3 regions of the Pseudomonas tensinigenes genome follow, and region 1 is predicted to be linked to each of the others. Evidence: predicted binding sites of a transcription regulator. Region 1 holds the regulator's gene; each other region holds the start of a gene.

Region 1 (10,130 bases):
ACAAAAAAGCCCCGCGCCTGCGAACCCCGCATGGCAGGACTCTGACGGGGGGCTTCTTTATAGATGCTGTTTCAGGGGTGCGCCAACAGTTCGGTCAGTTCACTGACCTGAGCGATTTCGCGCATGTCTTCGGGCATCGCGCGGATGCTGACAGCCTTTCCGGCCGCATTCGCATCGCGCATGAAGCACAGCAGCAACGACAAGCCGACGCTGCTGGACTTCTTCACCGCCGAGCAGTCGATCACCAGCGAAGCAGCCTTGCTGGACTTGATCAGCGTCTGGCCTTGCTTGCGCAGGTCGGCGCCGGTGCGATAGTCCAGCACTCCGCTGAGCAGAAGCTCGTCGACATCACTCATACGAACTGCGGCCTCACTCATTGTGCTGGATTCTTTTCGGTGGCTTCCTTGGCCTTGGCCACTTCACCGGCCCAACCATTGATGGTCTTGTCCAGATCGTTGCCATTGCGCTGCATCGCGTCAGCGAACTGATCGCGGAACAGTTTGCCGATGTTGATGCCGTTGATGATCACGTTGCGCAGTTTCCACTCGCCGTTGATCTTCTCCAGCGTGTATTGCACAGGATAGATTGCGCCGCTGCTTCCCTTGACGGTCATGTTGACGCTGGTGCGATCGCCCGATTCGTCCTTGGCAGGGTCAACGGTAATGCCCTGGTTGTTGTACTCGAGCAAGGCGTTGCCGTAGAACTGGAACAAACCTTTCTTGAAGTTTTCCTGGAAGGTCTGCATCTGCGCTGGCGTGGCCTTGCGCGAGTACTTGACCGTCATGATGCTCTTGGAAATGCCTTCGGCATCCACCACCGGCCCGACGATGTTGTTGAGCGCTGTGTAGAAGTCGGTCGGGTCCTGCTTGTATTTCTCTTTGTTGGCAGCCAGATCGGCCAGCAACCGGCTGGTCGTGTCCTGCACCAGATCATGTGCCGAAGTTGCAGCAGCCACGGCGTTACCCATCAACGGCAGAGCCGCCAGTAACACCAACAGGCTACGTCGCAAGATAGAGATCATTCAAAAGCTCCTCATTTGGCGTCTTTGCTAACGGTATTGAGCAGGAATTTACCGATAAGGTCTTCCAGTACCAGTGACGACTGCGTGTCGTGAATGGTTCCACCATCCTTCAGCGGCTTGTCTTCCCCGCCTACGCTGATACCAATGTACTTCTCGCCCAGCAGACCAGCGGTCAGGATAGACGCTGTGGAGTCGGTCGGCAGGTTGTCGACCTTTTTATCCACTTGCAGGGTTACCCGACCGGTGAAGCTGTCGCGATCCAGATCGATTGCCGTGACCTTGCCGATAGTCACACCGGCCATGGTCACTTTGGCTCTGACCGTCAAACCGGCGATATTGTCGAAGTAGGCATACAGTTTATAGGTGTCGGTGGTCGACGTCGGAGACAGACCACTGACCCGCAAAGCAAGCAGCAACAAAGCCAGGATCCCTGCCAGCAGGAACAGGCCGACACCGATTTCCAGGGTGCGGTTTTGCATCAGAAATCTCCAAACATCAAAGCGGTCAGAATAAAGTCCAGGCCGAGCACTGCCAGCGAGGCAAACACTACAGTCTTGGTGGTGGCGCGACTGATGCCCTCGGAAGTGGGCTCACAGTCATAGCCTTGGAATACGGCGATCCAGGTCACTACAAAGGCGAAAACGATGCTTTTGATCACGCCATTGAGCACGTCACTGGTGAAGTTCACGCTGTTCTGCATGTTCGCCCAATAAGAGCCTTCATACACACCCAGCCAGTCGACGGCCACCCAAGAACCACCCCAGATGCCCACGACGCTGAAAATCATTGCCAGTACCGGCAGGGAAATGAAGCCGGCCCACAGGCGCGGGGCAATGATGTACTTGAGCGGATCGACGCCGATCATTTCCAGACTGGAAAGCTGTTCGGTCGACTTCATGTTGCCGATCTCTGCGGTCAGCGCCGACCCGGCACGACCGGCAAACAACAGTGCCGTCACCACCGGACCCAGCTCACGCAGCAAGGTCAGCGCAACCATCTGCCCCACCGCCTGCTCCGAACCGTAGCTCGACAGAATGCTGAAGCCCTGCAGCGCCAGCACCATGCCGATGAAAATCCCGGAAACGACGATGATCACCAGCGACATCACGCCGACCGAATGCAGTTGTTTGACCAACAGGCCGAAACCGCCGCTGATCCCGCCACGCCCCAGCAAGGCATGAAACAGGAACAGCGTCGCCCGACCGAACACCGCGACGGCGTCGATCGCCGCCTCGCCGAACCGGCGCACGCGTTCTATTAATGAAATTCTGCGCATCAGCGCTTCCCCAGAAGATCTGCGCGGTAATCCGTCGCTGGAAAATGGTACGGCACCGGGCCATCGGGATCACCGGTCATGAACTGACGGATACGCGGCTCGTCCGAGTTCATCAACTCGTCCGGCGTACCCTGCCCCAGTACCTGACCATCACCGACGACATAGATGTAGTCGGCGATGCTCGCGGTTTCCGCCAGATCGTGGGACACCACGATACTGGTGATCCCCAGCGCATCGTTGAGCAGGCGAATCAGACGGACCAGCACGCCCATGGCGATCGGGTCCTGCCCGACGAACGGTTCGTCGTACATGAGGATCTGCGGATCGAGCGCAATCGCCCGCGCCAGTGCGACGCGGCGCTTCATGCCACCGGACAGCTCATCCGGCATCAACTCGATGGCACCGCGCAGACCGACCGCCTGCAATTTGAGCAGGACGATGTCGCGGATCATTTCTTCCGGCAAATCGGTATGAACACGCAGGGGGAAAGCCACGTTCTCGAACACATCGAGATCGGTGAACAGCGCGCCGCTTTGAAACAGCACACCCATGTGCTTTCGCGCATCGAACAGATCGCTGCGCGAAAGCGCAGGCAGGTTCTGGCCGTTGACCCAGACTTCGCCGCTGGCAGGACGCAATTGTGCGCCCATCAATCGCAGCAGCGTGGTCTTGCCACACCCGGAAGGCCCCATGATGCCGGTGACCTTGCCGCGCGGTATGCGAATATCGACGTTATTGAAAATGCTGCGCGCACCGCGCTTGAAGGAGACTCCCTTCAGCTCGACCGCGTAGGCGTTATCGGCACTCATCTAAACTCCTTGCGATGCAGCCTCTCACTCGGACACCTGTCTTTACTTAAAAAGTACGTACATCCCGGGCAGGCCGAACTGGCGGCGAACTATATCACTGCAAAGGCTACGCGCCCAAGGCTTGTACCAGCCTGAGTTCGGCGATATGACAGGTGCGCAGGCTCTTTTACCGGGTTTTGGTAACGAGTAATGACAAAGCACGACGAACTTGCGTGAGGCTTTGCCACATAACCGCTATAATCGCCGCCTTTTCATCGGGCTATACGATTTCTGACATGAGCCAATCCAGCGACCTGATTCAATCGGCACAACGCACCATCCAACTCGAAGTGGAAGCCGTACAAGGCTTGTTGCCCCATATCGACGCCGATTTCGTACGCGCTTGCGAGATGATTCTGGCCAGCAAGGGCCGTGTAGTTGTGGTCGGCATGGGCAAATCCGGGCACATCGGCAACAAGATTGCCGCGACCCTGGCCAGCACCGGCACCCCGGCTTTTTTCGTGCACCCGGCCGAGGCCAGCCATGGCGACATGGGCATGATCACTCGTGATGACGTGATTCTGGCCCTGTCGAATTCCGGCTCGACCAACGAAATCGTCACCCTGCTGCCGCTGATCAAACGTCTGGGCATCCAGTTGATCAGCCTCACCGGCAACCCGCTATCGCCGCTGGCCAAGGCGGCCGAGGTCAATCTCAACGTTCACGTCGAGCACGAAGCCTGTCCGCTGAACCTGGCGCCGACCTCCTCGACCACCGCAGCTTTGGTCATGGGTGATGCGCTGGCCGTCGCGTTGCTGGAAGCGCGCGGTTTCACTGCCGAAGACTTCGCCTTTTCTCATCCGGGTGGCGCCCTTGGCCGTCGCCTGCTGTTGAAAGTGGAGAACGTCATGCACGCCGGGCAGGAGTTGCCGCAAGTACAACGCGGTACGCTGCTCAAGGACGCGCTGATGGAAATGACCCGCAAGGGTCTGGGCATGACCGTCATCCTTGAAGCCGATGGCAAACTCGCCGGGATCTTCACCGACGGCGATTTGCGCCGCACCCTGGATCGCAGCATCGACATTCGCAGCGCCACCATCGACCAGGTAATGACGGCCCACGGCAAGACTGCCCGGCCCGAAATGCTCGCCGCCGAAGCCCTGAAAATCATGGAAGACCACCGAATCAACGCACTGGTCGTTGTGGATGAAGATGATCGCCCGGTCGGTGCCTTCAACCTCTCCGATCTGCTGCGCGCAGGAGTGATGTAATGAGCAACGATCTGCTGCAACGCGGCAAAGCGATCAAACTGGCGGTTTTCGACGTCGACGGCGTTCTCACCGACGGTCGCCTGTACTTCCTTGAAGACGGTAGCGAATTCAAGACCTTCAACACCCTCGACGGTCAGGGCATCAAGATGCTGATGAACGCCGGCGTGCAGACCGCCATCATCAGTGGTCGCAAGACTCCAGTGGTCGAACGCCGGGCGAAAAACCTCGGCATCCCCCACCTGTTTCAGGGACGCGAAGACAAATTGGTCGTTCTCGACGGCCTGCTTGAGCAACTGGGCCTAAGCTATGAACAGGTCGCCTATCTCGGTGACGACCTGCCCGACCTGCCAGTGATCCGCCGGGTCGGTCTGGGCATGGCCGTAGCCAACGCTGCTGATTTTGTCCGTGAACACGCCCATGGCGTTACCCGGGCTCGCGGGGGCGAAGGTGCTGCCCGCGAATTCTGTGAATTGATCCTGCGCGCCCAGGGCCGCCTCGATGCGGCCAACGCCGCGTACCTGTGAGCCAAACCATGTTCAGCAAAAAATTTCGTAACTTCCTGCTGTTCGGCTGCATCGCTGCGATTTTCGCAGCGGTCGGCTACTGGAATATCAGCCCGGAACGCTTTCTCGACAAACCACCGGTCACCTCGGTGGAAACGCCTATCGACTGGTATGCAACCAACACCCATACCCTGCAATACCTGCCGGATGGCAAGGTGCAGTATGAAATGACGTCCGAGAAAGCCGAGCACGTGAAGGCAACTGACGTCACGCTCGTGACCAAACCCGACCTGAACATGTATCGCGGAACGGAATTTCCGTGGCACGTGACCAGTGAGCGCGGTGAAGTGAACTCAGGCGGCACCGAAGTCGAACTGATCGATTCGGTACGCGTTGCGCGCACCGATGAAAAGAAGCGTGACATCCTGATCACTTCCACTCGCATGACCGTGTTCCCGCAGCAGGAATATGCGCAGACCGAGCAACCCGTTAGAATCGACGGCGCTGGCGGTGTATCGACTGGCGTTGGAATGAAAGCGTACCTGAAGGAAAGCAGGATACACCTGCTATCGAACGTAAGAGGACAGTATGAGGCTCGTTAAAACCCTCCCTATTTTGCTCAGTCTGGGCGCAGCACTGGGAAGCGTGAGCGCCTGGGCTCTGCCGAACGATCAGCAGCAACCTATCCGCATTCAGGCCGACGACGCCCAACTGGATGACAAGAACGGCATCGCTACCTATAAAGGTGATGTGATCATCACCCAGGGCTCGATGATCGTTAAAGGCAACACCGTCACCATGACTCGCGCGCCGAATGGCGATATCGACGTAGTGACCTCCGTGGGCAATCTGGCTTACTTCGAGCAGTTGCAGACCCAGGGCGACGCCAAACCGGTTCAGGGCTACGGCGTGACGATTCAATACCACGCCCAGCAAAACCGCGTCGTGCTGATCGACAAGGCCAAGGTCGTCGACAAAGACGGCAACGTCACTCAGGGCGAGAAAATCGTCTATGACACCGTGAAGAAACTGGCCAGCGCCGGTCGCGCTACCGGAAGCAAGGTCACCGAGGCGCGTCCGCGCATCGACATGGTGATCCAGCCGAAGAAGAAAACCGACGAGAAAACCCAGTAATGGCAACTCTGAAAGCTCAGCACCTGGCCAAGGCCTATAAAAGCCGCCAGGTCGTGCGTGATGTCAGCCTGTCGATCGACAGCGGCCAGATCGTTGGTCTGCTCGGCCCGAACGGTGCCGGCAAGACCACGTGTTTCTACATGATCGTCGGCCTGGTGCAGGCCGATCAGGGCCGCGTACTGATCGATGATCTGGACGTCAGCCACCAGCCGATGCACGGCCGTGCAAAGGCTGGCATCGGCTATCTGCCGCAAGAAGCGTCGATCTTCCGCAAACTGTCGGTGGCTGACAACATCATGGCCATCCTCGAGACCCGTCAGGAACTCGACAAGGCCGGTCGCCGCAAAGAGCTGGAAAGCCTGCTGCAGGAATTCCACATCAGCCACATCCGCGACAACCTCGGCATGAGCCTGTCCGGTGGTGAACGCCGCCGGGTGGAAATCGCTCGCGCGCTGGCAACGGCACCGAAATTCATCCTGCTCGACGAACCGTTTGCCGGTGTCGACCCGATTTCGGTCGGCGACATCAAGCAGATCATCCACCACCTCAAGGCCAAGGGCATCGGTGTATTGATCACCGACCACAACGTCCGTGAGACGCTGGACATCTGCGAAACCGCTTACATCGTCAACGATGGCCAACTCATTGCTGAAGGCGATGCAGAAACCATCCTGGCCAACGATCTGGTCAAGGAAGTGTATCTGGGTCACGAGTTCCGCTTGTAAGCGTAACAGTGCCCGGTGCGCCGCCCGGGCGCTGTATCGATTCAAGCAGGAATTAATACGCTTTAATTGTTACAGCGCTCTAGGCAAACACTTCAGTTTCAGGCATATAATTTGCTTAAGTTTGGCGCCCCGGCGCCCTGTAGTGGATGGCGCATAGCGCCGGCGAATAAGGTGTTAAGCCCCTGCCATGAAACCATCGCTAGTCTTGAGAATGGGCCAGCAGCTGACGATGACACCGCAGCTGCAACAGGCCATCCGCCTGCTCCAATTGTCGACCCTGGATCTGCAACAGGAAATCCAGGAGGCTCTGGAATCCAATCCGATGCTCGAACGCCAGGAAGAAGGCGACGACTTCGACAATTCCGACCCCATGGCCGACAACGCCGAACAGAAACCCACCGAAATCCAGGAACCCTCCTATCAGGAAACCGCCCCGACGGTGGACAACCTCGAGGACGGCGAATGGAACGAGCGCATTCCCAACGAGCTTCCGGTCGACACCGCCTGGGAAGACGTTTACCAGACCAGCGCCAGCAGCCTGCCCAGCAGCGATGATGACGAGTGGGACTTCACCACCCGCACCTCCGCTGGCGAGAGCCTGCAAAGCCACCTGCTGTGGCAACTGAACCTCGCGCCGATGTCCGACACCGATCGCCTGATCGCCGTGACCCTGATCGACTGCATCAACAATCAGGGCTACCTGGACGAAACCCTCGAAGAGATCCTTGAGGCGTTCGATCCGGAACTGGACATCGAACTGGACGAAATCGAAGCCGTCCTGCACCGCATCCAGCAGTTTGAACCGGCCGGCATCGGCGCCCGCAATCTTGGCGAGTGCCTGCTGCTGCAATTGCGCCAGCTGCCAGCCAAGACGCCTTGGCTGACTGAAGCGAAGCGCCTGGTCAGCGATTACATCGACCTGCTCGGCGGCCGCGACTACAGCCAGTTGATGCGGCGCATGAAGCTCAAGGAAGACGAGTTGCGCCAGGTCATCGAGCTGGTGCAAAGCCTCAATCCGCGTCCGGGCTCACAGATCGAGTCCACTGAAGCCGAATACGTAGTCCCTGATGTCATCGTGCGCAAGGACAACGAGCGCTGGCTGGTCGAGCTGAATCAGGAATCGGTACCACGCCTGCGCGTCAACGCCCAGTACGCCGGTTTTGTCCGTCGCGCCGACACCAGCGCCGACAATACGTTCATGCGCAATCAGTTGCAGGAAGCTCGCTGGTTCATCAAGAGCCTGCAGAGCCGCAACGAAACCCTGATGAAAGTTGCTACCCAGATCGTCGAACATCAGCGCGGTTTTCTGGAGTACGGCGACGAAGCCATGAAGCCGCTGGTGCTGCATGACATCGCCGAAGCCGTGGGCATGCACGAATCGACGATTTCGCGGGTGACCACGCAGAAATTCATGCATACCCCGCGCGGTATTTATGAACTGAAATACTTTTTCTCCAGCCACGTCAGCACCTCTGAAGGCGGCGAATGCTCGTCCACGGCGATTCGCGCGATCATCAAAAAACTGGTTGCCGCGGAAAATCAGAAAAAGCCGTTGAGTGACAGCAAGATCGCTGGTTTACTGGAGGCACAAGGCATTCAGGTGGCTCGCCGCACCGTCGCCAAGTACCGCGAATCCCTCGGGATCGCGCCTTCGAGCGAACGCAAGCGGTTGATGTAAGCCACGTTACAGCGTTCCAGTGGCAGGCTATCCAGCCTGCCGCTTTATGCACTGGCAACGAAGGAGAAGCTGTATGCAAGTCAACATCAGTGGACACCAACTGGAAGTGACCGAACCTCTGCGCACCTACATCAACGAAAAACTCGACCGATTAGAGCGCCATTTCGACAAGATCACCAACGTGCAAGTCACGATGTGCGTCGAAAAGCTGAAGCAGAAAATCGAAGCCACCTTGCATATTCCCGGCGGAGAAGTGGTTGCCAATGCCGAGCATGACGACATGTATGCCGCCATTGACCTGCTGACCGACAAGCTGGATCGCCAACTCAAAAAGCATAAGGAAAAGACCCAAAGCCTCCTCCAGGGCGCGACAGGTCGATAACCCCCCATTCCATGATCCGACTTGAAAGTATCCTGACCCCCGGCCGTTCCCTCGTGAACGTGCCGGGTGGCAGTAAAAAGAAAGCCCTCGAACAAATTGCCAACCTGATCGCCCGCGAAGTGCCGGATCTGGCCATGCAGGATGTCTTCGAGGCGTTGATTGCCCGTGAAAAACTCGGTTCCACCGGTTTTGGTAACGGCATCGCCATCCCCCATTGCCGCCTCAAGGGTTGCCAAGCGCCGATCAGCGCGCTGATGCACCTTGACGCTCCGATCGATTTCGACGCCATTGACGGCGCTCCGGTTGACCTGCTGTTTGTTTTGCTGGTCCCGGAAGCCGCCACCGATGCGCATCTGGAGTTGCTACGTCAGATCGCCAGCATGCTGGATCGTAAGGAAGTGCGCGAAAAGCTGCGTAGCGCACCGAGTAGCGAAGCCTTGTATCAGGTCGTCCTGAGCGAGCAGAACGGGCATTAATCATGCGTTTGATCATCGTCAGCGGCCGTTCCGGCTCGGGTAAAAGTACGGCTCTGGATGTCCTTGAGGACAACGGCTATTACTGCATCGACAACCTGCCCGCAGGCTTGCTGCCGGAACTGGCCGAACGCGCGCTGATTCACACTGAGCTGGCGCAACCGCTGGTGGCCGTGTCGATCGATGCGCGTAACTTGCCGAGCCATCTGACGCGCTTTCCCGAGTTGCTTGAAGATGTCCGGGCCAAGCACATCCAGTGCGATGTCCTGTATCTGGACGCCGACGAAGAAACCCTGCTCAAGCGTTTCTCCGAAACCCGCCGTCGCCATCCACTGAGCAACGCCAATCGCTCGCTGGCCGAAGCGATCCAGGATGAAACCGCCCTGCTCGGCCCGATCGCCGACCTCGCCGACCTGAAAATCAACACCACCAACCTCAACCTGTACCAGCTGCGCGACTCCATCAAGCTGCGCCTGCTGAATCAGCCGGAGCCGGGCACCGCGTTTCTGGTCGAGTCCTTCGGCTTCAAGCGCGGCATGCCGGTGGATGCAGATCTGGTGTTCGATGTGCGCTGCCTGCCCAATCCGTACTGGAAGCCGGAACTGCGCGCGCAATCGGGTCTCGATGCGCCGGTGGCTGAATACCTGGCGGCACAGCCGGAGGTCGAAGAAATGTTTCAGGACATCTTCACCTACCTGCACAAATGGCTGCCGCGTTTCGCCGCGAGCAACCGTGCCTACGTCACCATTGCCATTGGCTGCACCGGCGGGCATCACCGCTCCGTCTACCTGACCGAACGTCTGGGTCAGGCCCTGCAGAAAACCCTGAAGAACGTCCAGGTTCGCCACCGCGACCTCACTTAAAGGATTCACACCGCGA
Region 2 (10,130 bases), 980 kb from region 1:
GCCATGAGCCTTACGCGTGAACAACTCGCCCAGCAAATCGTCGACGCCGGGCGCTTTCTTTATGGTCGCGGCTGGTCGCCGGCCACCAGCAGCAATTATTCGACGCGCCTGTCGGCCAGCGAAGCGCTGCTGACCGTTTCGGGTAAGCACAAGGGCCAGTTGGGTTTGGATGATGTGCTCGCCACCGACCTTTCCGGCAACAGCCTGGAACCGGGCAAAAAGCCCTCCGCCGAAACCCTGCTGCACACCCAGCTATATAGCTGGCGCCCGGAGATCGGCGCAGTGCTGCACACCCATTCGGTAAACGCCACGGTGCTGTCGCGTCTCACCCCCGAAGACTTCATCGAGTTCGAAGATTACGAACTGCAAAAAGCCTTCAGTGGCATCTCGACCCACGAATCCCGGGTGCGCGTGCCGATTTTCGATAACGATCAGGACATTGCGCGCCTCGCTGCCAAGGTGCAGCCTTGGCTCGACGCCCATCCCGATTGCGTCGGTTATCTGATTCGCGGCCACGGCCTCTACACCTGGGGCGCGCAGATGAACGACGCGCTGCGGCAGATCGAGGCCTTTGAATTTCTGTTTGAATGCGAGTTGAAAACTCGCAGCGTCATGAACCGCCAAGGCTGACTTCACCGGAAGTAGCCCATTTGCCTGATGAAATGCTGTGCCCGACCGGTCTGCAAGAACCGGACGGCAAGGCCGATACCGAGGAATTGCCCCAATGAGCAGCCTGTCCGTCTATCACGTTTCCAGCCCCGATATTCCCAACAAGGTGCTGACCCACTTCGAAGACATCGCCTCGACCCTGGCCGAGCAGGGCGTGCGCTTCGACCGTTGGCAAGCCGCCGCAAGGATTCAGCCCGGCGCTACCCAGGAAGAAGTGATCAGCGCCTATAAAGAGCAGATCGACCAACTGATGACCGAACGCGGTTACATCACCGTCGACGTGATCAGCCTCAACAGCGATCACCCGCAAAAAGCCGAATTGCGCGCCAAGTTTCTCGAAGAACATCGCCATGGCGAAGACGAAGTCAGATTTTTCGTCGCCGGCCGTGGCCTGTTTACCTTGCACATCGACGATTACGTCTACGCCGTACTGTGCGAGAAGAACGATCTGATCTCGGTACCGGCCGGCACCAAGCACTGGTTCGACATGGGCGAGCATCCGCACTTTGTCGCGATTCGCCTGTTCAACAACCCTGAAGGCTGGGTTGCCAATTTCACCGGCGAAGACATCGCCGGCCGCTTCCCGCGTCTGGAGGACTGATTCGATGTCGATCAAAGCCATTGTTACGGACATTGAAGGCACCACCAGCGCAGTGAGTTTCGTGTTTGACGTGCTGTTTCCATACGCGGCCAAACATTTGCCGGACTTCGTGCGCCAGAACGCTGAACGCGCCGATGTTGCCGAGCAACTCGACGCGGTGCGCCGTGACAGCAATGCACCGCAAGCCGATGTTGAACGGGTTGTTGAAATCCTCTTGAGCTGGATCGAAGAAGATCGCAAAGCCACGCCGCTCAAAGCCTTGCAAGGCATGGTCTGGGCTCAGGGTTATCACGCCGGGCAGTTGAAGGGGCATGTTTACCCGGATGCCGTTGAAGCGCTGCAGCGCTGGCATGCTGCCGGTTATCAACTGTTTGTGTACTCGTCGGGCTCGATTCAGGCGCAGAAACTGATTTTCGGCTGCTCGGAGGCGGGGGATCTGACACCGCTGTTCAGTGGTTATTTCGACACGACGTCCGGGCCTAAGCGTGAGGCGCAGTCGTACACCAATATCCAGAAAGCCATTGGCGTCGAACCCGAAGAAATCCTGTTCCTCTCGGATATCGTCGAAGAGCTCGACGCCGCGCAAGCAGCCGGCCTGCAAACCTGCGGCCTCGCCCGTGAAGGCGGCGAGCTGGGGAGCCATCTCACCGTCGACACGTTCACCGCAATAGAACCCGAAGCCTTCTGACCTCACCGATCTAGTGTGGGAGCGAGCCTGCTCGCGAAAGCGTCCGTTCAGCCAGCATTTTCAGTGGCTGACACACCCCATTCGCGAGCAAGCTCGCTCCCACAGGGGATTGGCGTCAGCCACAAAAAAAACAGGCCGTGAAGCGAAAGCTCCACGGCCTGTTTTGTTTAAAGCGCTTTAAAAATTACAGCGAGTGATAGGTCGGCAGGGCAAAACGCTGCTGGCTCTGCAGCATGGCAATTTGCGGCAGTTCACTGGCTTGTTCAGCCAGGTCGCGGCGAATTGCACTGATCGCCCACGACAGCTGGTCGCCGGCATGCAGTTGCTGATAGGTCAGTGCGCGTTTGAACACTTTGCCGTCGCTGCTGCGCAGAGTCAGCAGAATTCCGCCATCAGGACGTGGCGCAGTGGTGACGTCGAAGTTGGAGAACAGGGAGGTAAATTTTTCTTGGATCAGGCTCATGTCTATCAGCTCCGTATGCACTTGAATGGCAAGCATGCAGAGGAGGTTGCAGCGATTGTGCCAGCATTTGAAATTAATAAAATCCTTATAAATCAATAAGTTAAAGAATATGAAAATTCAGGTTGTCGTGCAAACTGCATGAGTGGCCATCGTGCATCCTGCATTTTGCGGGATCGTTGTCGAAACAAAGGAACCAATCGCTTACCCGATGATCACCGCCGCCCTCGGCCGATCAGCGGATACAAAACATTGCAAAAACCGCGTGTACAGCCCGAGAAGCGCTGACGTATTTTCGATCTCGACCCGCGCTCGAACGCGTCGGTTGCTTCAAGCCAAAGCCCGAAAAATAAAAACATCGACCTGCACGCCAAGGTCGAACGGGGAGCTTCCATGAGTCACGCGCCAAGCGACACGATTACCTGGGGCATGATGCTCCGCAAACTGCCGATGATTGCCAAAGCCATTCCGCGAGTGGTCAAGGGCATGAAGGTGGCCAACGTCACGGATCCGACCCAAAGCTGTGGCCTTGGCTGGACATTCGAACAAGCGACGCTGCGCAATCCCGAGGGGCCGGCGTTGTTGCAGGGCGATGTGCGGCTGACTTATGCGCAGGTCAACCAGTGGGCCAACCGCATAGCTCATTATCTGAACGGGCAGGGCATCGGCAAGGGCGACGTGGTCGCGGTGTTCATCGAAAACCGCCCGGAATTGCTGGTGACCATTCTGGCGCTGGCCAAGGTCGGCGCGGTCAGCGCGCTGCTCAATACCTCGCAGACTCGCGACACGCTGATCCACAGCGTGAATCTGGTGGCGCCGGTAGCGATTGTCGTCGGCGAAGAACTGCTTCCGGCTTATGCGGCGATTCGCGAGCAAGTGGCGATCACCGCGCCGCGCACCTGGTTTGTCGCCGATCAGGACACCTACAGCCATCCGGGCATTGCGCCCGAAGGCTACGTCAATCTGATCAGCGCCAGTGCCGATGCCTCCAGCGAAAATCCGCCGAGCAGTCAGCAGGTGTTTTTCGACGATCCGTGTTTCTACATTTACACCTCCGGCACCACCGGCCTGCCCAAGGCCGGCGTGTTCAAACATGGCCGCTGGATGCGCAGCTCCGCCAGTTTCGGCATGATCGCCCTCAACATGGGCCCCGACGATGTCGTCTACTGCACCTTGCCGCTGTATCACGCCACCGGTCTTTGCGTGTGCTGGGGCTCGGCAGTCAACGGCGCCTCGGGCTTCGCGATTCGTCGCAAGTTCAGCGCCAGCCAGTTCTGGAACGACGTGCGTCGTTATCGCGCGACCACTATCGGTTACGTCGGCGAGTTGTGTCGTTATCTGGTCGATCAACCGGCCAGCGCCGATGACAGCCGCCACGATGTGCGCAAGATGATCGGCAACGGCTTGCGTCCCGGCGCATGGGCCGAATTCAAGACACGCTTCGCCGTCGGGCACATCTGCGAGCTGTATGCGGCGAGCGACGGCAATATCGGTTTCACCAACATCCTCAACTTCGACAACACCATTGGCTTCTCGCTGATGGCGTGGGAGTTGGTGGCCTACGACCATGACAGCGGCGAACCGCTGCGCAGCGCCGACGGTTTCATGAGCAAGGTTGGCAAAGGTGAGCAGGGCTTACTGCTGGCGCGGATCGACGAGAAGGCGCCGCTGGACGGCTACACCGATCCGCAGAAAACCGCCAAGGTCGTGCTGCACGACGTGTTTAGCAAAGGCGATCGCTTTTTCAACACCGGCGACCTACTGCGCAATATCGGTTTTGGCCACGCACAATTTGTTGATCGGCTCGGTGATACGTATCGCTGGAAGGGCGAAAACGTCTCGACCACTGAAGTCGAAAACCTGTTGCTGCAACACCCGCACATCTCCGAAGCAGTGGCTTATGGCGTGGAAATCCGCAATACCAACGGCCGTGGCGGGATGGCGGCGATAACGCCTGCGGAATCCCTTGCGACGCTGGATTTCGCCGAGTTGCTGACCTTCGCCCGCGAACGTATGCCGGCCTACGCGGTGCCGTTGTTCCTGCGAGTGAAGGTCAAGATGGAAACTACCGGCACTTTCAAATATCAGAAAACCCGCCTGAAAAATGAAGGCTTCGACCCCGGCCAGACGGGTGATGACCCGATCTACGCATGGCTGCCCGGCACCCAGACTTATGTTCGGGTCACTGACGACGTATTGGCCGAAATTCATCAGGGCAAACATCGTTATTGAATCTGGCTATGAGACGGCTTGAGAAAAAGGGGGTGACAGCCACCGTCGCGCTCGGGAAACTGTCGGCTTTCCGATTGACCGAAAGTGGAGTTGCCCCATGTCCGACCAAAGCCGCCAGATGACCCCTGAAGAAGCTGCCGAATTCACCGAGCAGGTTTTCAACAAGGCGCGCGACGGTGATGCCGAGATGCTCGATCGCCTGGTCAGCGCCGGTTTGCCGGTCAACCTGAAAAACAGCAAGGGTGACACGCTGCTGATGCTGGCGAGCTACTACGGCCATGTCGATGCGGTGAACGTACTGCTTAAACACAAGGCTGACCCGGAAATGCGCAATGGCAACGGCCAGAGTCCGATTGCCGGTGCGGCGTTCAAAGGTGATTTGGCAGTGGTCAAGGCACTGGTCGAGGCGGGTGCCGAGATCGAAGGCTCGTCGTTTGATGGGCGTACGGCGCTGATGATGGCGGCGATGTTCAACCGCGTTGCAATCGTTGAATACCTGATCAGCAAAGGCGCCAACGCGCAGGCCAAGGACGCTAATGGCGTGACCGCGCTCGACGCTGCACGGACGATGGGCGCGGTTGATACCACTGCGCAGCTGGAAAAATTGTTGGGTTGATAAGATCAGAAGATCGCAGCCTGCGGCAGCTCCTACACTGATTGCGTTTGTGGCCCGTTTCGCGGTCGAACGCTGAACTTGCAGGAGCTGCTGCAGGCTGCGATCTTTTGCTTTGTGCGCTATCCTCCGCGCCCTCGAAACTCACCTTCGCCACAGGATCCGCCCTCATGAAAGCCGCACTCGTCGAACTCATCAGCAAAATCAGCTCCGGCTGCATGGGCGAGGACGAGATCGTGAAAGTCGCCGACGAAGCGGCACAGGCCTACGCCGATGCCGATGCCTTTCTGACAGCCAATCCGGACATCAACTACGACGACACCTTTCCGATTCCGCTGGGCGAGTGGGTGGTGGTCGGCAGTCTGCCGGAAACCGTGCTGTTCCAGGCTGACACCTACGTTGACCTGTTCGCGCAGATCGTTGCCTCTTTTGGCCCGGGCGTTGATTTCAACCTCAAGCCCAAGCAACTGGCCAAGACCGAAGCACTGACTGCGCTCAATCGAATCCAGGTGCAAATGAGCAGCATGAACAAGGAAAACGGCGGTTACACGCTGATGAACTTCAGTCAGTTGCTCGACGACGAGCTGCAGATGGTTTTGGTCTACGGCAACGACGTGCCACGGGTACTGGAGTTGTGCGCCGAAGTCGGCATCGCCGCCGCGCCATCGCTTGAAGCCCTGAAGATCGCTGTTCACGTCTGAACGCAATAAAAGGGAACCCTGCGCGCGACCGTCTATCCTAAAAGTGCATGCCACTATTCTGGAGCGACACCATGGGTTCCACGTTCAACGGTCTGATCGGCCTGATCATCCTTGCCCTCGACATCTGGGCCATCATCAACGTGTTGAAAAGCGGCGCAACCACCGGGATGAAAATCGTCTGGGTGCTGCTGATCATCCTCCTGCCGGTGCTGGGCCTGATCATCTGGGCGATTGCCGGACCGCGGGGTAACGTGCGGATCTGATAACACCGCATTACCCCTGTGGGAGCGAGCCTGCTCGCGAAAGCGCTAGATCAGTCACCGACAATGTTGACTGGTACGCCGCCTTCGCGAGCAGGCTCGCTCCTACAGGGATTGTGGTCTGCCGATGAAGTGAGGTTCGACCTGTCATCTTCGGCAACGTAGAATGCGCGCCTTTCCCGGGCAATCGTCCCCACGATTGGCGCCCGCGCATTCATCGGAGCACTTGACCATGACCGTCACCAAAACCAGCGAGTACCTGGAAACCCTCTACGAAGGCTACGGCCAGCGTTTTCGCATGGAAAAACTGCTGCACGAAGTGCGCACCGAACACCAGCACCTGGTGATCTTCCAGAACCCGCGCATGGGCCGTGTCATGGCGCTGGACGGCGTGATCCAGACCACCGAAGCCGACGAATTCATCTACCACGAAATGCTCACTCATGTGCCGATCCTCGCCCATGGCAGCGCCAAGCGCGTACTGATCATCGGCGGCGGTGACGGTGGCATGCTGCGCGAAGTGACCAAGCACGCCGGCGTTGAACACATCACCATGGTCGAGATCGACGGCACCGTGGTCGACATGTGCAAAGAGTTCCTGCCGAACCACTCCAGCGGCGCCTACGACGATCCGCGTCTGAACCTGGTGATCGACGACGGCATGCGTTTCGTCGCCACCACCACGGAAAAATTCGACGTGATCATCTCCGACTCCACCGACCCGATCGGCCCGGGCGAAGTGCTGTTCTCGGAGAACTTCTATCAGGCTTGCCATCGCTGCCTGAACGAAGGCGGCATTCTGGTGACCCAGAACGGTACGCCGTTCATGCAGATCGACGAAGTGAAAACCACCGCCGGTCGCCTGAATAGCCTGTTCCCGGACTGGCACTTCTATCAAGCGGCCGTACCGACCTACATCGGCGGTTCGATGACCTTCGCCTGGGGCTCGACCAACCCGGCCTACCGCAAGCTCAGCCGTGAAACCCTGCAACAGCGCTTCATTGGCAGCGGCATCGTCACTCGCTACTACAACCCGGAAATCCACATCGGCGCCTTCGCCTTGCCGCAGTACGTGCTGCAGGCGATCAACAAGCCAAGCAACGATTAAAAGAACACTGAAACTCCCCTGTGGGAGCGAGCTTGCTCGCGAAATCGGACTGTCAGGCAACATATTTGTTGAATGAAAAACCGCTTTCGCGAGCAAGCTCGCTCCCACATTTGCTTCCCCGTAATGTAGATGTCGTCTTATTCATGTTCGTGCGCTGTAATCCTTTTGAACCAACTTTCGGCGTTCACAGTCGAGATAGTGGTAAGCCCATTTGCGGGTTTGATCGAGGAGGCACCGATGCAAAAGTGGAAAGTCACTTTCGTGGACGATCATGGTGAAATTGTCGATGAGGTGTTCGAGCGCGCGGAATGCCCCAGCGACGATGAGGCCGCTCGCTTGATCAAGGAACGGCTCCTGCCCGTCGCCGCCAAACTGGATCTCAACGATCTGGAAGGGCGAACCCCCGATGCTGGCGTCAAAAGCCTCGAAACCCAAAACAGCATCAAGATCCGCAGCATCACTCCAATCTGAAAATCTTCCTTCATCCGAAGCAACCAGGCCTTGGCAGCGGCTCTAACTTGGGGCTACTCTGCAAGCGAGATCAGCGAACGGATCGCTAAGGTCTGGTCTTGTCAGCTACATGCTTGTTCCCGCGTGCAACCACGTTGCCGTCGTACTTTGGCCTAAGGCCCGGGGCGGGAATACGGAAAGTCTATCCATCTATGCGAGGGGGACGATTCATGAGCACAGCCTATCAAGAAGACATCAGCAGCAATGTTCTGCGCCGCATGAAAGAAGGCGGTTTCGATTTTTCCCGATTCCATCCCATCGAGTTCTACGCGATTTTCCCGGACGAGGAGCGGGCGCGCAGGGCGGCAGGCAAATTTCGCGGTGAATCCATCAATGCCCAGGTCAGCGTGCGTGATGACGGTGCGTGGGCGCTGGAATTAAGCAAAGTGATGTACGCGACATACGACGATATCGGCGACTTCGAGCAGGGATTCTCTGCCGTGGTTGAACCTCTGGGCGGCATTATCGAAGGCTGGGGTGTGAAACAGGAGGTGCGCAACCGCCATCGTTTGAATTGATCTCTGTTTTCATTTGTTGAACAACGGCTGACCTTCGGGTTGGCCGTTGTCATTTCCGACGTAAGCAAAACGCTGTGGCAAAACCCTGAAACAAGAAACCGAGGCAAAAAAAAGCCACCGGAGAGGGTGGCTAAAAGGGAAGACCGATAAGGAGAGGAAACCGGTCAGGGTTACAGCGGGGCGGGCTGCGAGCGCAGTCCAGGGCAGTTGAGCTGGCGACTTCGCGGCGCTGTGCGCGGGGAAGTTTTGCAGCGAATGCGCGGATTATCCGCAGGCAGTGCCGGGCAGTGAAATCAACTCTGACTATGCTGGTGATAGGCGATGCAGTGCGTCGCAATGAAGCGGGGGCAATCCGGCTGGGGCAATTGCCGCACAGGAATGGTGCGGTGCTTGCGGCGTGTATTTCCAACCGATTGAAATCAAAGCGTTTATGCCGATGGCACGGGCCTTGCGAAGGCCTGTAAGTCCGGGTGACAAGGAGTACGGCATGATCCGCACCTATTTTGATGAGATGTACGATGCCGGCGGCCAGGTTCGCCCGCATTACCGGGAGTTCGCCCGCTGGCTGGCCGACACGCCTGACGAACTGCTGGCCCAACGGCGACGCGAGGCTGACTTGCTGTTCCATCGCGCCGGGATCACTTTCACGCTCTATGGCGACGAGCAGGGCACCGAGCGCCTGATTCCTTTCGACACCATCCCGCGCAGCATTCCCGCCAGCGAGTGGCGAATCGTCGAGCGCGGCTGCATCCAGCGGGTCAAGGCGCTGAACATGTTTCTCGCTGACCTCTATCATGAGCAGCGCATCATCAAGGCCGGGATCATTCCTGCCGAACAGGTGCTGGCCAACGAGCAATATCAGTTGGCGATGCAAGGCCTGGATCTGCACCGTGATATCTATTCGCACATCTCCGGCGTCGATCTGGTACGCGATGGCGACGGCACCTATTACGTGCTCGAAGACAACCTGCGCACCCCGAGCGGCGTCAGCTACATGCTCGAAGACCGCAAAATGATGATGCGCCTGTTCCCGGAGCTGTTCGCCGCGCAGCGCATTGCGCCGATCGATCACTACCCGAACCTGCTGCTCGACACCCTGAAAAGCTCAAGTCCGATCGACGACCCGAGCGTCGTAGTGCTGACGCCCGGACGCTTCAACAGTGCATTCTTCGAGCACGCGTTTCTCGCCCGGGAAATGGGCGTGGAACTGGTCGAAGGCGCGGATCTGTTCGTGCGTGACGACAAGGTCTTCATGCGCACCACCGACGGCCCGAAAGCGGTGGACGTGATCTACCGCCGCCTCGACGACGCGTTCCTCGATCCGCTGGCGTTCAATCCCGACTCGATGCTCGGTGTGCCGGGGCTGCTGTCGTCCTATCGCTCCGGCAATGTGGTGCTGGCCAACGCCATCGGCACCGGCGTGGCGGACGACAAATCGGTGTACCCGTTTGTTACCGACATGATCCGGTTCTACCTCGACGAAGAACCGATCCTGAAGAACGTGCCGACCTGGCAGTGCCGCAATCCGTCTGAACTTTCCCATGTGCTGGCCAATCTTCCAGATCTGGTGGTCAAGGAAACCCAAGGCTCCGGCGGGTACGGAATGCTGGTGGGGCCGGCGTCGACGACGGCCGAAATCGACGCGTTCCGCGAGCGGATCAAGGCCAAGCCCCACGCGTATATCGCGCAACCGACGCTGTCGCTGTCGACTTGTCCGACCTTTGTCGAAAACGGCATTGCGCCGCGCCATATCGACTTGCGTCCGTTTGT
Region 3 (10,130 bases), 1.0 Mb from region 1:
TTTCGGCGACAGACGATCGGCGAGCATGCCCATCACGAAGCGCAGTACGGCGCCGGCGAGGATCGGTGTTGCGACGACGAGGCCACGTTGTTGCGTGGTCAGGTGCAGATCAGCAGCGATTTGCACCGCCAACGGGCCGAGCAGGTACCAGACCATGAAGCTCAGGTCGAAATAGAGGAAGGCCGCGAACAGGGTCGGGGTGTGGCCGGATTTCCAGAAGCTTGAATTCATCGCGCACCTCAGCTGAAAAGAGTCTCGAAAGGAGTCATGCAACAGCAGGTGGGGCGCCGCCACGGCCGCACCACCGGCCCCGAGCTGTGGGGCCAAAACGCAAAAACGCCGCTACCTGATTCGCCGGTTGGGCGAACGGGTGAGCGACGTCTTTGTCGTGGGTGGGGCAACCGCCGTTGGTTACCTGTGCGTTTTACTTAGCGAGATTTGTGCCAACAGCCGGAAAGTCAAAAGCCCCTCACCCTAGCCCTCTCCCAGAGGGAGAGGGGACTGATTGGGGGATGCTCGCGAAGTACGCCGACCTGTGATTTCTGCTGTGAATCCATAATCGACTCGGTCTTTCAGGTCGATGTTTGACGTCAGACTGCTCGGTCGGTCCCCTCTCCCAGAGGGAGAGGGGACTGATTGGGGGATGCTCGAGAAGTACGCCGACCTGTGATTTTCTGCTGTGAATCCATAATCGACTCGGTCTTTCAGGTCGATGTTTGACGCCAGACACCTAGGTCGGTCCCCTCTCCCTCTGGGAGAGGGCTAGGGTGAGGGGCTTTTCAAGCGCTCAGAGCATTTCAGCCCAGCAACTCACTCATGGCAATAATCTGCTCCGCCACCTGAATCAGCTTCTGCTGCCGGCTCATCGCCTGGCGTCGCATCAAGGTGTAAGCCTCTTCCTCATTGCAATCCTTCATCTTCATCAATAACCCCTTGGCCAGCTCAATGCGTTTGCGCTCAGCCAATTGCTGATCCCGCGCCTGCAACTGCGCGCGCAAGGCCTGATCACTCTCGAATCGCGCCATCGCGACATCGAGAATCGGCTGCAGACGCTGGGCGTGAATGCCTTCGACGATGTAGGCACTGACCCCGGACTTGATCGCCTGGCGCATCACCCCCGGATCATGTTCATCGGTAAACATCACGATTGGCCGTGGCTGGTCGCGGCTGACCAGTACCACTTGTTCCATGACATCGCGGCTCGGTGACTCGGTATCGATCAGAATGACGTCCGGGCGCACCGTTTCGACGCGCGCGGGCAGGTCGATGGTCAGGCCGGACTCGTCGATCACCTCGAAACCGGCTTCAGTCAGCGCGGCTTTCAGGCGCCCGACTTTTTTCGCCGTGTCATTGATCAGCAGAATGCGCAACATATTCGCGGTCTCCTGTCAGCGGCGGGCGAGAAGGGGAACGTCGTCGCTCATCGCGTGCAGCTTGAAGCTGCGCGCGTAAGCGGCCGGGTCGCTGCCGTCCCAGATTTTGCCGTCGAGCAACTGGCTGCTGCGCATGTCGGTACCCCACGCCGCTACGCCGACGGCGGTGGCGGCGTCGCGATATAGATCGAGTTGCTGAACCTGACGGGCGACAGCGAGGTAATCCGGGTCTTCGCGCAGTAAGCCCCAGCGACGGAACTGGGTCATGAACCACATGCCATCGGACAAGTAGGGCAAATTCACCTCGCCATTGCCGTGAAAGCGCAGCGCATGAGGATCCTGCCAACGATTGCCCAGCCCATCGGCATAGTCACCGAGAAAACGCGGTTCGATGCACGAAAGCGGCGCGTCCAGATATTCCGGAGCGCTGAGCAATTGCGCGGTGCTGCGACGATTCTCCGGGCTTTCTTCGATAAAGCGGCTGGCTTCAAGGATCGCCATCACCAGCGCGCGCGCCGTGTTCGGGTATTGCTCGACAAATTCGCGAGTGCAGCCAAGGACTTTTTCCGGGTGATCGGGCCAGATGGTCTGGCTGGTGGCCAGGGTAAAACCCAGATTCTGCTGCACCGCGCTAGCCGCCCAAGGCTCGCCGACACAAAAACCGTCGATGCGCCCGGCTTGCAGATGCGCAACCATTTGCGGCGGCGGCACCACCACACTGTCGACATCCTGCAACGGATGAATGCCCTGACTCGCCAGCCAGTAATACAGCCACATCGCATGAGTGCCAGTGGGAAAAGTCTGGGCGAAGGTAAGTTTTGCGCGGCTTTGGTGCACGTGCCGATCCAGCGCTTCAGGACTGCTCACGCCAAGGTTCTGCAGACCGTGGGAGAGGTTGAGGCTCTGACCGTTCTGATTCAGCCCCATCAGCACCGCCATGTCGGTCGACGTCACGCCGCCAATGCCCAGGTGCACGGCGTAGATCAGACCGTACAGACTGTGGGCGGCATCCAGTTCGCCGCTGACCAGTTTGTCACGAAGGTTGGCCCAAGAGCTTTGGCGCTTGAGATTCAGGGTCAGCCCGTAAGGCTGGGCAAAGCCCTGTGTGGCAGCAACGACAACCGATGCGCAGTCGCTCAACGCCATGAAGCCGAGGTTGATTGCAGTCTTTTCCGGGGCATCGCTGCCATTGACCCAGGCCAGTGGCCCTACCGAAGGTTCATTCATACACCGCCACCTCGAAAAAAAGCGCCGCCGCGGACTTTGCGCAGGCAAAACCCGGGACGACGCCATTGTCCTTGCCCGCCTGCCGTCATTGGCCTGCGCGCTGATAGTCAAGGAGGGTGCAAGGCATATGCCAGTGCCAGTGATTTGCGCGTGCGCCTCGCGCCGCAGGTCGATGCCCGGCTATAATCGCCGCCTCTTTTCGCCGCCCGAGTCATCGCCGCCCATGTATTCCCTGGCCCGTCAGCTGTTGTTCAAACTTTCCCCGGAAACCTCCCACGATCTGTCGCTGGATCTGATCGGCGCGGGTGGGCGTTTGGGCCTCAACGGCTTGCTGTGCAAGGCGCCGGCGAAGAAGCCGGTGACGGTCATGGGCCTCGAATTCCCGAACCCGGTGGGTCTGGCGGCCGGTCTGGACAAGAATGGCGCGGCCATCGATGGCTTCGCACAACTGGGTTTCGGTTTTGTCGAAATCGGCACCGTGACTCCGCGCCCGCAGCCGGGCAACCCGAAACCACGGATTTTCCGCCTGCCGGAAGCCGAGGCGATCATCAACCGCATGGGTTTCAACAACCTCGGTGTGGATAACCTGCTGGCGCGCGTGGCCGCGGCGAAATACAAAGGCGTGCTGGGCATCAACATCGGCAAGAACTTCGATACCCCGGTTGAACGCGCGGTCGACGACTACCTGATCTGCCTGGACAAGGTTTACGCCCACGCCAGCTACGTGACGGTCAACGTCAGCTCGCCGAACACTCCGGGCCTGCGCAGCCTGCAGTTCGGCGATTCGCTCAAGCAATTGCTCGCGGATCTGGCTACCCGCCGCGCCGAACTGGCGTTGCGTCATGGCAAACATGTGCCGTTGGCGATCAAGATCGCGCCGGACATGACCGACGAAGAAACCGCGCAGGTGGCTCAGGCCCTGATCGAAACCGGCATGGACGCGGTGATCGCGACCAACACCACCCTGAGCCGTGTTGGCGTTGAAGGCATGGAGCATGGCGACGAGGCGGGCGGTCTGTCGGGCGCGCCGGTGCGTGAGAAGAGCACGAATACCGTGAAGGTGCTGGCCGGCGAGTTGGCTGGGCGGTTGCCGATCATTGCGGCGGGCGGGATTACTGAAGGCAAGCATGCGGCCGAGAAGATTCTCGCCGGTGCGAGCCTGGTGCAGATCTACTCTGGCTTCATCTATAAGGGCCCGGCGCTGATTCGTGAGTCGGTAGACGCGATCGCCGCCCTGCGCTGATCCAATTGTGGGAGCGAGCCTGCTCGCGAAGGCGCCAGTTCAGTCAATATTTCTGTGACTGACACACCGCTTTCGCGAGCAGGCTCGCTCCCACAGGTTTCGTGTTCAAGCACAAAAAATGAGTTTTCCGGCATAAAAAAGGGCTCCTCGAAGGAGCCCCTGGGCCGCAGCCCGCCGTCCGGGAAGGACGTGCATGGTAAGTCGTTACAAATTCAGATTGTCGTGTCGGAATTAATGCCCTGTGTCAGCCGACGGCGTGAAGTTCGTTGAGTCTGTGGATTCCCGCAGTGCCGGTCATACCGTCCCAGTTGTCGCCGCGTCCTTCTCGCCAGCCGTTAATCCAGGCTTGGCGTACCGACGGTAGAGTAAATGGGCAAAGCTCACGGGATTTGCCACCAACGCCATATTGATATCCGCGCAAAAATGCTCTTTCCAACGGATCACGCTTAAGTCTTCTCATAGGGTGTTTCCCTCACTTGTTGACTGTTTTGTGTCGCGTTGACCTCAACTGAGGTCTGGCAGAAGAAACCTGCCATGGTGCGGCTCGCTGCCGGCGTGGCGAGCCAAGGTGTTGACGCCGTTGCGACGTCAACCTGTGCTCAGTTCTAACCAATGAGTCACATCGAGGGAATGATCGTTTTGTCATAAGGACGTAACGAAATTAGTGCTACAGCCATAAGTAACGACGGGTTTCATGCACGGTTTTTCAGCAAACCCCGGTATGATCGGCCCCGCGCTGGATGATGGGGTTAATTCTTTAGTGAGAATGACCCACGTTTGCGCTGGGGTATAAAGCGACGAAGGGTCGTTTTAAGACTTTTTGTTGCATCAACTTTTTTATCTGTCCCGGCATCTAATCTCTTTTAACCCGAGCAGCGGGGATGGAACGGCACACCTTCGTGCCACGCGGGCGTTCTTTTAGAAAAGCGCCTGATTGAAAACCGGATCGGCAATGCGTTGCCGATTCACTAGCCAAAGGCTTTGGAAATCCCATGTCCGACCGTTTCGAACTCTTCCTCACTTGCCCTAAAGGCCTTGAAGGCCTGCTCATCGAGGAAGCCGTCGGGCTTGGCCTTGAAGAAGCACGCGAGCACACTTCCGCCGTGCGTGGCATGGCGACCATGGAAACCGCTTATCGCCTGTGCCTCTGGTCGCGTCTGGCCAACCGTGTGTTGCTGGTGCTCAAGCGTTTCCCGATGAAAGACGCTGAAGACCTCTACCACGGTGTGCTCGACATCGAGTGGCAGGATCACATGCTCAGCGACGGCACCCTGGCCGTCGAATTCAGCGGCCACGGCTCAGGCATCGACAACACCCACTTCGGTGCCCTGAAAGTCAAAGACGCCATCGTCGACAAACTGCGCACGCCGCAGGGCGACCGTCCGTCGATCGACAAGCTCAACCCGGATCTGCGCATTCACCTGCGTCTGGATCGCGGCGAAGCGATTCTCTCCCTTGATCTGTCCGGCCACAGCCTGCACCAGCGCGGTTACCGTCTGCAGCAGGGCGCTGCACCGCTGAAGGAAAACCTCGCGGCGGCGATCCTGATCCGTTCCGGCTGGCCGCGCATTGCTGCCGAAGGCGGCGCGCTGGCTGACCCGATGTGCGGTGTCGGTACGTTCCTCGTCGAAGCCGGCATGATTGCCGCCGACATGGCGCCGAACCTGCGCCGTGAGCAGTGGGGCTTCACCGCGTGGCTCGGTCACGTTCCGGCACTGTGGAAAAAACTCCATGAAGAAGCCGTTGAACGTGCCGCTGCCGGTCTGGCCAAGCCACCGTTGTGGATTCGTGGCTACGAAGCTGATCCGCGTCTGATTCAGCCGGGCCGCAACAACGTTGAGCGTGCCGGCCTGAGCGAGTGGATCAAGATCTACCAGGGCGAAGTGGCGACGTTCGAGCCGCGTCCGGATCAGAACCAGAAAGGTCTGGTGATCTGCAACCCGCCGTACGGCGAGCGTCTCGGTGACGAAGCCAGCCTGTTGTACCTCTACCAGAACCTCGGCGAGCGTCTGCGTCAGGCCTGTCTGAACTGGGAAGCGGCGGTGTTCACTGGTGCGCCGGATCTGGGCAAGCGCATGGGCATTCGCAGCCATAAACAGTATTCGTTCTGGAACGGCGCGTTGCCGTGCAAGCTGCTGTTGATCAAAGTGCTGCCGGATCAGTTCGTCACCGGCGAGCGTCGCACCCCGGAACAGCGTCAGGCCGAGCGCGAGCAAGCGGCTTACGACCAGACCCCGGATGAGCCGCAAGAGCGCAAGTTCAACAAGAACGGCAACCCGATCAAACCGACGCCGGCCCCGGCGCCAGTGATCGAGCAGCCGCGCTTGAGCGAAGGCGGGCAGATGTTTGCCAACCGTCTGCAGAAAAACCTCAAGGCCATGGGCAAGTGGGTCAAGCGCGAAGGCATTGATTGCTACCGCGTCTACGATGCCGACATGCCTGAGTATGCGATGGCCATCGACCTGTACCACGATTGGGTGCACGTTCAGGAATATGCCGCGCCAAAATCCATCGATCCGGAAAAAGCCTCGGCGCGCATGTTTGACGCCCTGGCAGCGATTCCGCAGGCACTGAACGTCGACAAGAGCCGCGTGGTGGTCAAACGCCGCGAGCGCCAGAGCGGCACCAAGCAGTACGAGCGTCAGGCTGCGCAAGGCAAGTTCAATGAAGTCAGCGAGGGCGGCGTGAAGTTGCTGGTCAACCTCACCGACTACCTCGACACCGGCCTGTTCCTCGATCACCGGCCGATGCGCATGCGTATTCAGAAAGAGGCCGCCGGCAAGCGCTTCCTCAATCTGTTCTGCTACACCGCGACCGCCAGCGTACACGCGGCCAAGGGCGGCGCGCGCAGCACCACCAGCGTCGACCTGTCGAAGACTTACCTCGACTGGGCGCGCCGCAACCTGTCGCTGAACGGTTACTCCGACAAGAACCGTCTGGAGCAGGGCGATGTGATGGCGTGGCTGGAAAGCAGCCGTGACGAGTACGACCTGATCTTTATCGATCCACCGACGTTCTCCAACTCCAAGCGCATGGAAGGTATCTTCGACGTGCAGCGTGATCAGGTGCAGTTGATTGACCTGGCCATGGCCCGTCTGGCAACCGGCGGTGTGCTGTATTTCTCCAACAACTTCCGCAAGTTCCAGTTGGAAGAAAACCTCGCCGAGCGTTATGCGGTCGAGGAAATCAGCGCGCAGACCATCGATCCGGATTTCGCCCGTAACACCAAGATCCACCGCGCCTGGAAAATCACGGCTCGTTGACGCTTTACCGGGTTGGATCCACAGAGCCTTGATTTTTAAAGGCTCCGTGGATCTGCCCGCGCTAGCTAAATTAGTGGCTAATAGCTATAACTCACACACGGTCAATGGGGTTTTCCCGTAAATGCTGGCGTAGTGAGTTGTCTTTATGTCGTTGCACCCCGTGCGCCCAAAGATTCTGGGTTTTATCAGCGAAGACGTCTCGGCCTGGCTGGTCGCGCTGCTGGTATTGCTCGCCGGCGGGATTCTCACGGGGCTTCTCGCCTGGGCCACCCTCAATCAGTTTCAGCAACAAACCCGTCAGCGTTTTCAACTGCTGGCCAACGAACGTTACAGCCGCATCGAAGAACGCTTTCAGGATCAGGAGCAACGCCTCGACGGCCTGCGCCGCTTCTTCGCTAACTCTGAATCGGTGTCCCGCACCGAATTCGATGGTTACACCCAACCCTTATTAATGCGTACCCAGGCCTATTCGTTTGCCCTCAAGATCAAGGGTGGCGAGCGCGCGGCATTCGAGCAGCGCGTGCGTGACGAAGGCCTGAGTAACTTCACCCTGCGTGAACTGAATGCCCAAGGCGAGCTGCAACTGGCTGGCGTGCGCGATGAATACGTGCCGGTGCTCTATAGCCAGACGCAAAGTCGGCTCGGCTCACCGTTGGGTTATGACCTGCTCGCGCAACCTTTGCGCCGTGACACCCTGCAACGTGCCGACAAGCTTGCCGGTCTGGCGGTTTCGCAACCGATGCACCTGGTCAGTATCGAGCCATCCTATGCACGCGGTGTCCTGCTGGTGGCGCCAGTGAGTCGCAACGGCGAGCGCCAATCGTTCGGCTACGTGATGGCGGTGATCAGCATGCGCCAGTTGCTGGCCGACGGTTTGCCGGATGCCTTCCATGACTATCTTTCAGTGCGCATTCTCGACATGTCGACCAATGATCAGCACGAGGTCTTGTTCGAATCGACCAATGAGCCGGCGCCGAGCGACCTGACCGCCACGCGCCTGGTGCGCATGGCCGATCATGATTATCAGGTCGATATCCTGCCGAGCGAGGCCTTCGTTCAGGGCAATCATTCGTCGGTCGGCAGCGTGCTCATTCTGGGCGGTTTGCTCAGTATGCTGCTCAGCGCCTTGCTCTATGTGTTGGTCAGTCAGCGCCAGCGCGCCTTGCGCATGGTCGAGTTGCGCACGCAGGAGTTGCATGCCAGCGAACAGGAGCTGCGTGGCACTCACGGGCAGTTGCGCGGCGTGCTGAATGCCGCAACGCAGGTGGCGATCATCGCCACCGACCTGCGCGGGGTGATCAACACCTTCAACCCCGGCGCCGAGCAAATGCTCGGTTACAGCAGCGCCGATGTCGTCGGCCACATGACTCTGGAAAACCTGCACCTGCCCCGCGAGCTGACGGCCCGTGCTGCCGAATTGAGTGCACGCTACGGCAAAAGCATCCCGACCTGCCACGCGATGCTGGTCGAGGGCGGCGAAGTCGGCGGTCACGAGGCCCGCGAATGGACGCTGGTGCGCAGCGATGGCAGTCATATTCCGGTGAACATGCTGGCCACCCCGGTGCTCGATGAGCAGGGTTTGTGGGTCGGGCATCTGGCGATCTGCATCGACATCACTGAGCGCAAGCGCGTGCACGAGGTGCTGGCGGCGCGGGACGTGTTACTGAAGAAACTCAGCGCGCATGTGCCCGGCGGCATCTATCAGTTCAAGATGGAATTCGACGGGCGCTTCAGTGTGATCTACGCCAGCGACGGCATCCGCGAGATCTACGAGCTGGAGCCGGACGTGCTGCTGTTCAACGCCGAGGCGATCTTCACACGCATTCATCCACAGGACGTTACCCGCGTGCGCTCTTCGATTCGCGCCTCGGCCGACAGCCTCAGCCCGTGGCGCGAGGAATACCGTGTGCAGTTGCCCGAGCGCGGTCTGCGCTGGGTGCGCGGCGAGGCGACGCCGGAAGAACTGCCGGGCGGCGGTGTGCTGTGGCATGGCTATATCTCGGATATTTCCGACCTGAAGCGCGTGGAAGAAGAACTGCGCGCATTGTCGGTGACCGACTCGTTGACTGGCATCCACAACCGCCGCTACTTCCAGGAACGCCTGACCACGGAAATGGCCCGGGTCGAGCGCGGCGGCGGTGAGTTGTCGGTGATCATGCTCGACATCGACCATTTCAAACGCATCAACGATCAGTATGGCCACGCCGTCGGTGACCGAGTGCTGCAAGCGGTGTGCGAACGCATTGGCCATCGCCTGCGGCGCACCGATGTCTTCTGTCGCTTGGGTGGCGAGGAATTCATGGTGCTCTGTCCGGACATCGACGGCGAGCACGCGTACATGCTGGCGGTTGAGTTGTGGCAGGGTTTGCGCAGTGCGCCGGTGGATGTGGTCGGCGTGGTCACGGCGAGTTTCGGGATCGCCAGTTGGCGACCGGGGGAGGGCGCGGATGCGCTGCTGTTGCGGGCGGATTCGGGTGTGTATATGGCAAAGCAGCGCGGGCGCGATCGCGTCGAACAGATGAGCTAGGCCCTGCCACCCAACCAATGTGGGAGCGAGCCTGCTCGCGAAGGCGGTGTATCAGTCAGCACATTTATTGACTGACCTGACGCCTTCGCGAGCAGGCTCGCTCCCACAGGTTTTTGTGGTGTTGCCTGAACCGCGTTACAGGACCGAAGCGGTCTGCGCCAGTTTCGGCTGTTTGTACAGATCCAGCAGCACCTGATCGAGCACCGACGATGCACCAAACGGCGCCTTGTCGTTGAGGATCGCCACCACCGCCCAAGTGTTGCCATTGACGTCACGGCTGAAACCGGCAATCGCGCGCACGGTGTTCAGGGTGCCGGTCTTGACGTGAGCCTCACCGCGCATCGCCGTGGTTTTCAGACGTTTACGCATGGTGCCGTCGGTACCGGCAATCGGCAGCGAGCTGATGTACTCGGCAGCATACGGGCTGTGCCAGGCGGCTTGCAGCATGCTCGCCATTTCACGGGCGCTGACCCGTTCGGCACGGGAGAGGCCGGAGC

What was found. Region 1 encodes sigma-54, which starts transcription at its own class of promoters, with help from an activator protein. Its sites were predicted from a motif close to ANTGGCATNNANNTTGCTNT; they were not measured.
Region 2: the regulator sigma-54 is predicted to act here: its motif matches at 8,796-8,815, upstream of HU718_RS09940 (circularly permuted type 2 ATP-grasp protein).
Region 3: the regulator sigma-54 is predicted to act here: its motif matches at 2,716-2,735, upstream of HU718_RS10210 (CmpA/NrtA family ABC transporter substrate-binding protein).

What each region holds. Positions count from the first base shown of each region.
Region 1 covers NZ_CP077089.1:1,257,821-1,267,950, reverse strand. Annotated here, with positions in the region: gene HU718_RS05445 (STAS domain-containing protein) at 72-377, opposite strand; gene HU718_RS05440 (MlaC/ttg2D family ABC transporter substrate-binding protein) at 374-1,021, opposite strand; gene mlaD (outer membrane lipid asymmetry maintenance protein MlaD) at 1,033-1,500, opposite strand; gene mlaE (lipid asymmetry maintenance ABC transporter permease subunit MlaE) at 1,500-2,297, opposite strand; gene HU718_RS05425 (ATP-binding cassette domain-containing protein) at 2,297-3,106, opposite strand; gene HU718_RS05420 (KpsF/GutQ family sugar-phosphate isomerase) at 3,382-4,356, shown strand; gene HU718_RS05415 (KdsC family phosphatase) at 4,356-4,880, shown strand; gene lptC (LPS export ABC transporter periplasmic protein LptC) at 4,889-5,461, shown strand; gene lptA (lipopolysaccharide transport periplasmic protein LptA) at 5,448-5,993, shown strand; gene lptB (LPS export ABC transporter ATP-binding protein) at 5,993-6,718, shown strand; gene HU718_RS05395 (RNA polymerase factor sigma-54) at 6,906-8,396, shown strand; gene hpf (ribosome hibernation-promoting factor, HPF/YfiA family) at 8,470-8,778, shown strand; gene ptsN (PTS IIA-like nitrogen regulatory protein PtsN) at 8,790-9,254, shown strand; gene rapZ (RNase adapter RapZ) at 9,257-10,114, shown strand; gene HU718_RS05375 (HPr family phosphocarrier protein) at 10,130-10,130, shown strand, end outside.
Region 2 covers NZ_CP077089.1:2,233,194-2,243,323, forward strand. Annotated here, with positions in the region: gene HU718_RS09880 (MFS transporter) at 1-7, shown strand, start outside; gene HU718_RS09885 (methylthioribulose 1-phosphate dehydratase) at 4-630, shown strand; gene HU718_RS09890 (1,2-dihydroxy-3-keto-5-methylthiopentene dioxygenase) at 725-1,270, shown strand; gene mtnC (acireductone synthase) at 1,275-1,958, shown strand; gene HU718_RS09900 (DUF3509 domain-containing protein) at 2,143-2,421, opposite strand; gene HU718_RS09905 (long-chain-acyl-CoA synthetase) at 2,812-4,650, shown strand; gene HU718_RS09910 (ankyrin repeat domain-containing protein) at 4,748-5,266, shown strand; gene HU718_RS09915 (hypothetical protein) at 5,434-5,964, shown strand; gene HU718_RS09920 (PLDc N-terminal domain-containing protein) at 6,036-6,227, shown strand; gene speE (polyamine aminopropyltransferase) at 6,457-7,332, shown strand; gene HU718_RS09930 (hypothetical protein) at 7,570-7,803, shown strand; gene HU718_RS09935 (ribonuclease E inhibitor RraB) at 8,013-8,360, shown strand; gene HU718_RS09940 (circularly permuted type 2 ATP-grasp protein) at 8,848-10,130, shown strand, end outside.
Region 3 covers NZ_CP077089.1:2,304,901-2,315,030, forward strand. Annotated here, with positions in the region: gene HU718_RS10200 (nitrate/nitrite transporter) at 1-231, opposite strand, end outside; gene HU718_RS10205 (ANTAR domain-containing response regulator) at 798-1,373, opposite strand; gene HU718_RS10210 (CmpA/NrtA family ABC transporter substrate-binding protein) at 1,389-2,600, opposite strand; gene HU718_RS10215 (quinone-dependent dihydroorotate dehydrogenase) at 2,824-3,843, shown strand; gene rmf (ribosome modulation factor) at 4,088-4,303, opposite strand; gene rlmKL (bifunctional 23S rRNA (guanine(2069)-N(7))-methyltransferase RlmK/23S rRNA (guanine(2445)-N(2))-methyltransferase RlmL) at 4,836-7,106, shown strand; gene HU718_RS10230 (sensor domain-containing diguanylate cyclase) at 7,252-9,633, shown strand; gene dacB (D-alanyl-D-alanine carboxypeptidase/D-alanyl-D-alanine endopeptidase) at 9,769-10,130, opposite strand, start outside.